Regions from separate parts of the Klebsiella quasivariicola genome, predicted to be linked through region 1. Evidence: predicted binding sites of a transcription regulator. Region 1 holds the regulator's gene; each other region holds the start of a gene.
What was found. Region 1 encodes Fur, which represses iron uptake genes when iron is present. Its sites were predicted from a motif close to ATAATAATGAGAACNACTATCAA; they were not measured.
Positions count from the first base shown of each region.

Region 2: B8P98_RS08010 (Nramp family divalent metal transporter) is a predicted target of Fur. The motif match lies at 1,038-1,060, and genes of this name have one in related genera.
Region 3: bfd (bacterioferritin-associated ferredoxin) is a predicted target of Fur. The motif match lies at 1,978-2,000, and genes of this name have one in related genera.
Region 4: sufA (Fe-S cluster assembly scaffold SufA) is a predicted target of Fur. The motif match lies at 1,408-1,430, and genes of this name have one in related genera.

Region 1 covers NZ_CP022823.1:3,980,833-3,983,946, forward strand. The annotation lists gene ybfF (esterase) at 1-254, shown strand, start outside; gene ybfE (LexA regulated protein) at 388-681, shown strand; gene fldA (flavodoxin FldA) at 833-1,363, shown strand; gene fur (ferric iron uptake transcriptional regulator) at 1,655-2,107, shown strand; gene tcuR (tricarballylate utilization LysR family transcriptional regulator TcuR) at 2,234-3,114, shown strand, end outside.
Region 2 covers NZ_CP022823.1:1,558,783-1,561,896, forward strand. The annotation lists gene nupC (nucleoside permease NupC) at 1-755, opposite strand, end outside; gene B8P98_RS08010 (Nramp family divalent metal transporter) at 1,102-2,343, shown strand; gene B8P98_RS08015 (DUF2502 domain-containing protein) at 2,404-2,763, opposite strand; gene mgrA (L-glyceraldehyde 3-phosphate reductase) at 2,894-3,114, opposite strand, start outside.
Region 3 covers NZ_CP022823.1:423,541-426,654, reverse strand. The annotation lists gene rplC (50S ribosomal protein L3) at 1-2, opposite strand, end outside; gene rpsJ (30S ribosomal protein S10) at 35-346, opposite strand; gene B8P98_RS30355 (hypothetical protein) at 558-716, opposite strand; gene B8P98_RS02050 (prepilin peptidase) at 730-1,215, shown strand; gene bfr (bacterioferritin) at 1,199-1,675, opposite strand; gene bfd (bacterioferritin-associated ferredoxin) at 1,749-1,943, opposite strand; gene tuf (elongation factor Tu) at 2,124-3,114, opposite strand, start outside.
Region 4 covers NZ_CP022823.1:2,347,578-2,350,691, reverse strand. The annotation lists gene sufB (Fe-S cluster assembly protein SufB) at 1-988, opposite strand, end outside; gene sufA (Fe-S cluster assembly scaffold SufA) at 991-1,368, opposite strand; gene B8P98_RS11700 (hypothetical protein) at 1,834-2,031, opposite strand; gene lldD (FMN-dependent L-lactate dehydrogenase LldD) at 2,410-3,114, shown strand, end outside.

The sequences.
Region 1 (3,114 bases):
ACGTGCCGGTGCTGTGGGACCAGTATCCGCATATTGTCGGCTGGGAAACCATTCCGGCCTGGCCACACCCGACGCAGTTTATTCCCGGCGGCAACTCGCCCTATGTGACCGATGCCTACCGTGAAGCGCTGCTGGCCCAGTTCCCGCAGGCGCGGGCCCACGTCATCGCCGGCGCCGGACACTGGGTCCATGCCGAGAAACCCGAGGCGGTATTACGCGCGATCCGTCGTTACCTGATGAGCATCGCCGTCTGATTGGCTAAAATATGCCCGACCGCGCCGCAGAATGCCCGCGGTCGTTGGCGCAGCCGTTCGCCTGATGTATGATGGCGCGCTATCTGCGCCGGCTAGAGCCCGGCTGCTTGTTTCCCCGAAGTCACTCAGAATCATGGCAAAAGAACAAACGGACCGTACGACATTAGATTTGTTCGCAAACGAGCGTCGCCCGGGAAGACCGAAAACCAATCCGCTGTCGCGCGATGAACAACTGCGCATCAACAAACGTAATCAGCTGAAACGCGATAAAGTGCGCGGGCTGAAGCGCGTCGAGTTAAAACTCAACGCGGATGCGGTCGATGCGCTCAACGAGCTGGCGGAAGCGCGTAATATGAGCCGCAGCGATCTCATCGAAGAGATGCTGATGACGCAATTAACCGCCCTGCGCAGCCAGGGAAAAGTCTAACTTTCCGCGAAAAACCCGCATTCATGTAGCAGAGTGTGCAGTCGGGCGTGATTGCTGTTTCCGCGCCCTTGCCTGTTCTGCTATGATTGCCGTTATCTATGGGCATCGCGTCCCTACCACATCATTTAAGTTTCAAGAGGTTATTTTACTCATGGCAATCATCGGCATCTTTTTTGGCAGCGACACCGGCAACACCGAAAATATTGCAAAAATGATTCAAAAGCAGCTTGGTAAAGATGTTGCTGATGTTCACGACATTGCCAAAAGCAGCAAAGAAGACCTGGAAGCCCACGACATCCTGCTGCTCGGCATCCCGACCTGGTACTACGGGGAAGCGCAGTGTGACTGGGACGACTTCTTCCCGACGCTGGAAGAGATCGACTTTAATGGCAAACTGGTGGCGCTGTTCGGCTGCGGCGACCAGGAAGACTACGCAGAATACTTCTGCGACGCGCTGGGCACCATCCGCGACATCATTGAGCCACGCGGCGCGACCATCGTCGGTCACTGGCCGACGGCCGGGTATCATTTTGAGGCTTCCAAAGGCCTGGCGGATGACGACCACTTCGTCGGCCTCGCCATCGATGAAGACCGCCAGCCGGAGCTGACCAACGAGCGCGTGGAGAAGTGGGTGAAGCAGGTTGCCGAAGAGCTGCACCTTGAAGAAATCAAAAACGCCTGATGATTAAGCGGCGTAACTATTGAGTTGCGTCGCATTAATAGACAAAAGCAATCAAACTAATAGCTACAAGTTTTTAACTTTTAATCACATATCTGTACAATGTCCTCTGATTCTACGAGGCACGTGACGCAGTTTGTAGCTGGTGCCTCGTTTTTGACAGCAAACCAGGCCTGATGCTTGCAGTTTTCATTTACCAGTGGCAGTTCTATAATGAGACGCATTACGTCGGGTTAATTTCTGTATGACTTCCGTTGAAGGAAGTAGATCGTTTAGCAACAGGACAGATTCCGCATGACTGACAACAATACCGCATTAAAGAAGGCTGGCCTGAAAGTCACACTTCCTCGACTGAAAATCCTCGAAGTGCTGCAGGAACCGGATAACCATCATGTCAGTGCGGAAGACTTATATAAACGCCTGATCGACATGGGCGAAGAGATTGGTCTGGCGACCGTTTACCGCGTCCTTAACCAGTTTGATGACGCCGGTATCGTGACTCGTCATAATTTTGAAGGCGGAAAATCCGTTTTCGAACTGACCCAGCAGCATCACCACGATCACCTGATCTGCCTCGACTGCGGCAAAGTGATCGAATTCAGTGATGACTCTATTGAAGCGCGCCAGCGTGAAATCGCTTCCCGTCACGGCATCCGCCTGACCAACCACAGTCTGTATCTGTACGGTCACTGTGCGGAAGGGGATTGCCGCGAGGACGAACACGCCCACGACGCAGTGGAAAAGTAATTCCCCGCGTCGTCTGCTCTGAAAAGCCAACCTGCCGGTTGGCTTTTTTATGGGCGCTTCTGCCGCGCTTCCCGCTCAGTCCCCTGGGATAACCTTCCTCGTCCCCGCTTTGTCCGGAGAGTTGATATGGAACTTCGCCAGCTACGCTACTTTGTGCGCATTGTGGAAACCGGCAGCATGGGGCGCGCTGCGCTCGATCTCAATATCGGCGTCTCGGCGCTTAGCCAGCAGATCGCGCGCCTGGAAAACGAACTGGCCATTCGCCTGCTGCAGCGGACCTCCCGCGGGGTCACGCCCACCAGCGCGGGCCTTGCTTTCTACTCCCAGGCGCAGCTGGCGCTGCGCCATGCCGATGATGCCATCCTCGCCGCCCGCGAGGCGCGCCTGTCGGGCCACGTCAGCGTTGGCATGGCCCCCAGCACCGCCTCCGTTCTCGGCGTTCCGTTCATCAATGCGATGCGCGAAAGCTACCCCGACGTGCGCCTGCATCTGGTGGAAAGCCTTTCCGGCAATCTGGAACGGATGATCAACACTCGCCAGCTCGATTTTGCTATCGTTTTCCAGCAGGAGAAGATCCTGCGCTGGAGCGCCAGACCGCTGCTGGAAGAGCGCCTGTTCCTGATTGGCAGCCATGCGCTGTTAGCCCCCCTGCAGGATGACCATATCACCCCCGACCAGCTCGCCACCCTGCCGCTGATTATGCCAAGCCAGGGCCACGGCCTGCGCGGCCGGCTGGAGGCGGTTTGCCAGCAGCATCATCTCAGCGTTGAGGTGGTGGCGGAGATTGACGGCCTGGCCCTGCTGATGCAGGCCGTGCGCAGCGGACTGGGCGCCACTCTTCAGCCCGGGGCCGCCATCTCCCATCTCGACCATCAGGCGCTAAGAGTGATCGGCGTCGCCAATCCGGTGCTGAGTCGCCCCAACTTTCTGGTCAGCCTGTCCGATGATGAGCTCACCCCGGCAGGGCTTGCCGCACGGGTAATACTGAGCAAAGTCATGCGTCAGCT
Region 2 (3,114 bases), 2.4 Mb from region 1:
ATGATCGCAACTTTAAAGCCCGCCAGAATATACTCGCCCAGCATTTCGAAGAAGCTTTGACCTTCGTGCAGATTCGACATCTGCAGATTTTCTTCACTTTGTTCCACGCGGTACGGGTTAATCAATGACAGCACGATAAAGGTGCTGAACATGTTTAGCACCAGCGCCGCGACGACATATTTCGGCTGCAGCATGGTCATGTACGCGCCTACGATGGACATCGACACGGTAGACATCGCCGTCGCCGCCATGGTGTACATGCGGTTGCGCGACATTTTGCCGAGAATATCTTTATACGCGATAAAGTTTTCCGACTGACCGAGGATCAGCGAGCTCACGGCGTTGAAGGACTCCAGCTTGCCCATACCGTTGACTTTTGACAGAACGGTACCGATAGCGCGGATGACAATCGGCAGGATACGAATATGCTGCAAAATACCAATCAACGCGGAAATGAAGACGATAGGGCACAGAACCTTAAGGAAGAAGAAGGCCAGACCTTTGTCGTTCATGCTGCCGAACACGAAGTTTGTCCCTTCGTTGGCAAAGCCGAGGAGTTTTTCAAACATCTCGGAGAAGCCTTTCACAAAACCCAGACCAATATCGGAGTTCAGGAAGAACCAGGCCAGCAGGACTTCAATGACAAGCAGTTGAACAACATAACGAATACGGATCTTTTTACGGTCATGACTGACCAACAGGGCCAGTATAGCCACCACAACGATCGCGAGGACAAAATGCAAGACGCGGTCCATAGTTGCTCCAAATATGAGGCAGGTTAAATTTCCGTGCACATTCTATGCAACGGCTTTAAAGAAAACGAGATCAATTGCACACTATTGCAAGGAACTGTGACCAATGGCAAAAATAGTGATCAAACATCCACTTTTGTTATGTTACGTAAAGGTTTTAAAAGTTGCATTCTTGTACTATTCTTAATAGCGGGCTCGATCTCGTTTTCTGACGCCCGTATTTCATTTCCGGCCAGCAATTGTTCCCTTCTATCACAGCAATCATTATCTCCATCCCAAATGAACTTGATAATCATTCGCATTTTGATAGCATGAAACATAGCAAAGGCTATATTTCCAGAGGCAGAAGATGACTAGCAGTCGCGTTGAGAATAGCAGTAGTCGCGCCGCACGCAAGGTGAAGCTCGCCTTAATGGGGCCAGCCTTCGTCGCTGCCATTGGCTATATCGATCCCGGTAATTTCGCCACAAACATTCAGGCCGGCGCCAGCTTTGGCTATCAGTTGCTATGGGTGGTGGTGTGGGCCAACCTGATGGCGATGCTGATCCAGGTGCTCTCTGCCAAACTGGGCATAGCCACCGGCAAAAACCTGGCCGAGCAGATCCGCGATCATTACCCGCGACCAGTGGTGTGGTTTTACTGGGTACAGGCAGAAATTATTGCCATGGCCACCGATCTGGCTGAATTTATCGGCGCCGCGATCGGCTTTAAACTGGTGCTGGGCGTGTCGCTCCTGCAGGGAGCGGTGCTGACCGGAGTGGCAACGTTCCTGATCCTGATGTTGCAGCGGCGTGGACAAAAACCGCTTGAAAAGGTGATCGGCGGGCTGCTGCTGTTTGTCGCTGTGGCCTATGTCGTGGAGTTAATCTTTTCTCAGCCTGCGCTGGCTCCCCTGACTAAAGGGCTGGTGATCCCGACGCTGCCCAACGGCGAAGCGGTATTCCTGGCCGCCGGGGTGCTGGGCGCGACCATCATGCCGCACGTTATCTACTTACACTCCTCGCTTACTCAGCATCTGCACGGCGGGACGCGGAAAGAGCGCTATAACGCGACCCGCTGGGATGTGGCGATCGCCATGACTATTGCCGGGTTCGTCAATCTGGCGATGATGGCAACGGCCGCCGCGGCGTTCCATTTTAATGGCCATACCGGCGTGGCCGATCTCGATCAGGCCTACAGGACGCTGGAGCCGCTGTTGAGCCACGCGGCGGCGACTATCTTTGGTCTCAGTCTGGTCGCCGCAGGCTTGTCGTCGACGGTGGTGGGCACGCTGGCAGGCCAGGTCGTGATGCAGGGATTCATCCGTTTTCATATTCCGCTGTGGTTTCGCCGGGCGGTCACCATGCTGCCGTCGTTTGTGGTGATCCTGCTGGGGCTGGATCCTACGCGCATTCTGGTAATGAGTCAGGTCCTGCTGAGCTTTGGTATTGCACTTGCCCTGGTGCCGCTGCTGATATTTACCAGCAATGCGAAACTGATGGGAGATTTAGTGAATTCCCGTTGGGTGAGAGGTATTGGCTGGGCCATTGTGGTTATCGTGGTGAGTCTCAACGGCTGGTTAATTGTGGGGTCGCTGCTCGGGGTGGCGTAATTCATTACCCGTGCTGGTTAAAGTAAAGGGGAGCCAATAGGCTCCCCTTTAAGTCTGTTGTTAGTGATGGCCATGTCCATGCCCGTGACCGCGCCCACCCGGGCCGCGTCCCCAGCCGCCGCGGTGGTCGTCGCGGTCGCTCCAGCCCGCACGATAGCCGCGCTCCCAGGCTTTATTTTTGCCCTTATCCCAGCCGCGGTGCCAGCCGTTGTCATGACGATGCCAACGGTTATCACGCCATTCATAGTGACGACGCCAGTAATCACGGTCGCGCCAGCCGCCACCGTCCCAGTAGTTACCGTAATTGTCACGATCGCCTATTTGTAATTTTACCGATGGCAGCAGGGTGATTTCACCAGCGTTAGCGACTAGTGGCGCTGCGGCCAGCAGTACTGCTGCCAGAATCAGTGACCTGAACATACTCTTCTCCTTCACGATCGGGGCCGTAAGCGGCCTGTTAACCTGATATTACGGGCCGGTAAAGACCCGTCGCATCGGACGAACTCCGAAAGCACAGAAAAGAGCACTTTTTGCTAAAGTAACATTTGCTTTACAGTTCAAGGATGGCATCGATGGCCGCGCATTCCTCGGCGCTGAAATGACGATTCTGTAGCATGCCGACCGCATCATCCAGCTGTGCGGTTTTACTGGCGCCGATCAACACAGAGGTGACTTTCTCCTCGCGCAGCACCCAGGCCAGAGCCATCTGCGACAGCTTCTGCCCGCGCGCTTCCGCCAGGGCATTCAGCTGACGGATTTTATCTACTTTGG
Region 3 (3,114 bases), 2.0 Mb from region 1:
ATTGTTTCAACCTCTCAATCGCTCGATGACCTGATTAACCCAGGCTGATCTGCACGTCTACACCGGCAGCCAGATCCAGACGCATCAGAGCATCAACGGTTTTTTCAGTTGGCTCAACGATGTCAACCAGACGCTTGTGAGTGCGAATTTCGTACTGGTCACGCGCGTCTTTGTTGACGTGCGGGGAGATCAGAACGGTAAAGCGCTCTTTGCGGGTCGGCAGCGGGATCGGACCACGGACTTGCGCACCAGTGCGCTTAGCAGTCTCGACGATTTCCGCGGTTGATTGATCGATCAGACGATGATCAAACGCTTTCAGGCGGATACGGATTCTTTGGTTCTGCATGAGACCAGAGCTCCAATTATTTTATAGACGAAATGATTACTCCTCATACCCATTACGATTGATGGGAGAGTGTAACCGTTCTTACATAGCCCCCCGATTGGGGACATTGTTTGATAACCCAACTGCGATTACCAGGGTTCATATTGAACCGGCCGTCAACTTTGACAGGCCCGCGCATTATACGCAAATTCTGGCGTGACGCAAGTGCTGTTTAGAAAATCATCACCAGGATTTGCGCGCCTTCGCGATTGCGCGCTGTATGGAGTTGCAATGCGGAGAAAGAGTGCGGATTGTGCCATCCATTCTCGGAAAATGCCTTTTGTGCTGAACGCGGGAGGAAGCGCATAGTGACGCACTGTTCATCATCCATCGCGGGGTCACTTATGCTCGCCGCCCTCCCCTTCTTGCTGTGCTACGGCGGATTGACCGTGGCATTATGTCATCAGGACCTGCGCCACGGTCTGTTGCCCGACCGTTTCACCTGTCCCCTGCTGTGGAGTGGTTTGCTCTTTTATCTCTGTCTGGCACCGCGGCAGCTCCATGATGCCGTTTGGGGAGCAATAGCCGGCTATCTCTCTTTGGCTGCGCTTTACTGGCTATATCGGGGGATTCGCGGCTATGAAGGATTGGGGTATGGAGATATAAAATATCTTTCCGCCCTCGGCGCCTGGCATGGCTGGCGAATGCTGCCGCAGCTGTTACTGGTTGCATCGCTTCTCGCCTGCACAGTGTGGGCAGTATCAGATTTGTACGCCAGGTGCGGCGGGAGCAGTAAATGGAGGGGGAACAACCCGCTGCCGTTTGGGCCATTTCTGGCGGCTGCGGGTTTCTGGTGCGGGTGGCAGACGTTGGCTAGTCTGACACTTTGATCTGCGACTGCAGGTAATTTTGCAGACCGATTTTGCCAATCAGATCGAGTTCGGTTTCCAGCCAGTCGATATGGCCTTCTTCATCCGCCAGGATCTCAATCATCATGTCGCGGCTGACGTAGTCATGAACACTGTCGGCATAGGCGATCGCCTCGCGCAAATTTTGCGCTCCTTCCAGCTCCAGTCTTAGATCCGACTGCAGCATCTCTTCCACATCTTCACCGATGCCAAGCTTGCCGAGATCCTGCAGATTCGGGATACCTTCGAGAAAAAGAATACGTTCGATATACTTATCGGCGTGCTTCATTTCATCGATGGATTCGTGGTATTCGATATCGTTGAGGCGCATCAGGCCCCAGTTTTTGAACATTCTCGCATGGAGAAAATACTGATTAATTGCGACCAGCTCATTTCCCAATAATTTATTGAGATAACTTATGATTTTGACATCACCTTTCATTATATAGTCCCTCCGCTTCCACTCATTGAAGCGTAGTCCGGCCTATAGCGATGTCAAAAGAGAAGCGTGAACTTCAGGCGATTTCTTTGAATTCCGGCATGGTGGTTAATTCATCTTCCATCACTTCGCGCGCCGCACGAACACATTTACCGCATTGATTTCCAACGGGAATAAACTTACGTAATTGCTGAAAAGACTGCGGTTGAAACTGACGAACAACCTGGCGAATTTTTTTATCACTGACGCCATTGCACAAACAAACGTACATAGAAACTCCCGTTTAATTTATGCACAAATATTAAATGAGAATGGTTATGATTACAATAGACCATTTCCGCATTCTCCGCAGCAGCGCACGTTATGAATAGACTGTTAAACACCCATTCCCTCTGAACGGCAGACAGCAAAAAGGGCGCCGAAGCGCCCTTTTTAATTCAAAGCTAACGAATTAGCCCAGAACTTTAGCTACAACGCCCGCGCCAACGGTACGGCCGCCTTCACGGATTGCGAAACGCAGACCATCGTCCATCGCGATCGGGTGGATCAGGGTAACAACCATTTTGATGTTGTCGCCCGGCATTACCATCTCTACGCCTTCCGGCAGTTCGATGGTGCCAGTCACGTCAGTAGTACGGAAGTAGAACTGCGGACGGTAGCCTTTGAAGAACGGAGTATGACGGCCGCCTTCGTCTTTGGACAGAATGTACACTTCAGATTCGAACTTGGTGTGCGGGTTGATGGTGCCCGGCTTAGCCAGTACCTGACCACGTTCGATTTCTTCACGTTTGATACCACGCAGCAGAACACCTACGTTCTCACCAGCACGGCCTTCGTCCAGCAGTTTGCGGAACATTTCAACGCCAGTACAGGTGGTTTTCGCGGTTTCTTTGATACCAACGATTTCAACTTCTTCACCTACTTTGATGATACCGCGCTCTACACGACCGGTAACAACGGTACCACGACCGGAGATGGAGAATACGTCTTCGATCGGCAGCAGGAACGGCTTGTCAATCGCACGCTCTGGTTCCGGGATATAGGTATCCAGGTGGCCAGCCAGTTCGATGATTTTCGCTTCCCACTCTGCGTCGCCTTCCAGCGCTTTCAGAGCAGAACCACGAACGATCGGGGTGTCGTCGCCCGGGAAATCGTACTGAGACAGCAGTTCACGAACTTCCATCTCTACCAGTTCCAGCAGCTCTTCGTCATCAACCATGTCGCATTTGTTCAGGAACACGATGATGTACGGAACGCCTACCTGACGACCCAGCAGGATGTGCTCACGAGTCTGCGGCATCGGGCCGTCAGTCGCAGCAACAACCAGGATCGCGCCGTCCATCTGCGCAGCACCGGTGATCATGTTTTTAACATAGTCGGCGTGGCCCGGGCAGTCTACGTGCGCGTAGTGGCGAGTCGGGGTGTCATATTCAACGTGAGAG
Region 4 (3,114 bases), 1.6 Mb from region 1:
GGTATTTCCAGGTGATGGCCGAGCCGGTTTCCGACTGGGTCCATGACATCTTGCTGTTCTCCCCTTCGCACAGCGCACGCTTGGTGACGAAGTTGAGAATGCCGCCGGTGTTGTTATCGCCGGGGAACCAGTTCTGCACCGTGGAGTATTTCACCTCCGCATCTTTATGGATGATGACTTCCACCACCGCGGCGTGCAGCTGATAGCTGTCGCGCACCGGCGCCGAGCAGCCTTCGATATAGCTCACATAGCTACCTTCATCGGCCACCAGAATGGTGCGTTCAAACTGCCCGGTTTTTTCGGCGTTGATACGGAAATAGGTCGACAGCTCCATCGGGCAGCGGACGCCTTTCGGCACGTAGATAAAGGTGCCATCAGAAGCGACCGCAGCGTTCAGCGCGGCAAAAAAGTTGTCGTTGCCTGGCACTACGGTCCCAAGATACTTTTTCACCAGTTCCGGATGGTCGTGGATCGCCTCGCCGAAAGAACAGAAGATGATCCCCTGCTCGGCCAGCTTTTCGCGGTAGGTGGTCGCCACCGACACCGAGTCGAATATCGCATCCACCGCCACCTCGCGCCCTTCACGTACCGGCACGCCCAGCTGGTTAAAGGCTTCTTCCACCTCGCTGGTCAGGAAGGTATTGGCCCCGGTCTGCTGCACCGCGCCGGGCTCGGAGGCGCAGGTGTCATCGCAGTTACCGCAGGAGGGAGCGGAATAGTAGCTGTAATCCTGATAATTCAGCTTATCGTAATGCGCCTTCAGCCAGTGCGGCTCCTCCATTTCCAGCCATGCCCGGTAGGCATTGAGCCGAAATTCCAGCATCCACTGCGGCTCATTGCGGCGAGCGGAGATAGCCCGAACGACCTCTTCATTAATGCCTTTGGCCAGCTCATCGGTTTGCAGGCGAGTAAAAAAGCCTTCTTTGTAGTTGAGCGGGCCGCCGGTCCAGGTTTTGACATCGTCAGTTGCTTCAGTATTACGCGACATAGTTACTCCGCCTGCACCCCAAAACTTTCGCCACAGCCGCATTCGTGCTGCGCTTTCGGGTTATGAAATTTAAAGATTTCATTTAAACCTTCCCGGACGTAATCCAGCTCCGTGCCGTCAATGAACGGCATCGCCTGCAGCGGTGCCCACAGCTTCGCCCCGTCAGACTCAAAGAGCAGATCGTCGGCTGCCGGCTCGGCAATCATTTCGAGCACATAGGCAAAACCGGCGCAGCCGCTGGTTTTGATCCCCAGCCGTAGCCCTTTTTTGTCCGGCTGCTTGCGCATCAGATCGCGGATATGCGCGGCAGCGGCCGGCGTCATGGTCAGTCCCTGCCAGCTGAAATCGGCGGGATTAAAGGTTCCTGCTTGTACTTCCATCGATAGACCTCCAGGTTGGCGCCATCAAGGCATACCGCCATGTTAGTGATAATGATTATCACTTCAACCCTTCTGCAGCAGGGGTATTGCCCCCTTTAGCGCTTTTTATAAGCATAGACCCTCGCCCGGGGATTATCAGGGTGGGCAGGGTGAACTTAATCTTTTGATTTATAATATGTTATTCTGAAATCGTTCTATATCCGCACGCAATGGTAAAGATGTATCGAAAATACCGATTTATGCAATAGCAGATGACCCGGTTCCTGTTTATCGGGCAAGCGGGAGAAGGAAAAGTGACAGCGTCACCTAAAGGCCGATAAGGCGCAGAGCCAGTCGTTCAGGATGAGAAAGCGCCAGCCTGTGACGCTTTCGGCAAGAGACAATCGCAGCTCGCCTGGCTGCGATCACGGCAATGAAAACCGTGATGAAACGGGTAAAGGGATTGCCTGGCAGGGTAGCGGCTGGCTAGGTGCCTTTTCTGACCAGGCGGGCGGCTTGAACAAAAACCTCATCTTCCACCCCGTCCCCCTTCTGTCTGCCCAGTCTCACCAGTTCATCCACGATACTCCCTTGATTAATCTGCTTCTGTGTAGCCACTAAGCTAATGACCGCCGCGCCGATGGCCATGCCAATCAATGCCGTTTGTTCGTCTTTATCTTTCATGCTATCGCTCCGTCTGTCCTCCTCAGAAAGGCTAGCAAAAGATACCACCAGCTCAATTTCAAATTCATCTTCTTTACACCTCCCGGAAAACGCGGGCGCCGCGCTGACCTCTCCTTCCCCCTGGTGGCGATGGCGCAAAGCGCTGTCGCCTCATGCCGGGTCTTTATTTTGCCGGCTTCACGTTGCGCGAAAATAAACAAAATAACGTCGTTACCGCCTGACCCTAAAACGAAATAATACCCGCAGCGATAATTCTGGATTATTCCCTCAGGGAATAGCGAGGATGCTAATATTTCATTTCCCCCGCGTTTTTCAGAAGCCTATAGTTTTTTTACCTGCAGAACATCCACTTAGGTTTAAAAAGATAAGGACATAATAATGATTGTTTCAGCCCCCAGTGATTATCGCGAAGCCGCTCGCCGCCGTCTGCCACGCTTTCTGTTTGATTATATTGACGGTGGCGCGGTGGCGGAAAATACCATGAACGCCAACGCTACCGAGCTTGCCTCGGTAGCCCTTCGCCAGCGCGTGCTGTGCGGGGCGGGCGAACCGACGCTGGCCACCACGATCCTTGATGCAGCATGGGCGATGCCCGTGGCGCTGGGGCCGGTCGGCGCCACCGGAATGTACGCCCGCCGCGGCGAAGTCCAGGCGGCCCGCGCCGCCTCCCGCGCAGGCATCCCGTACACCTTATCCACGGTGTCGGTCTGCTCCATTGAAGAGGTGGCAAGCCAGGCCAGCGGCGCGCTCTGGTCCCAGCTGTACGTGCTGAAAGATCGCGGCTACATGCGCAATGCGCTGGAGCGCGCGTGGGCTGCTGGCATGAAAACCCTGGTATTCACCGTCGATATGCCGATCCCCGGCTCGCGGTATCGCGATAACCGCTCAGGGATGTCCGGGCCGCACGCCACCCTGCGACAGTATCTCCAGGCCTGTACTCATCCACGCTGGGCAATGAACGTCGGGCTGGCGGGCAGGCCTTTGTCGTTTGGTAATATCGAAGCCTACACCGGCCATAAAATGACCATGAACGACTATATGGGGTTCATCAGCAACAACTTCGACCCGTCCATCGCCTGGCAC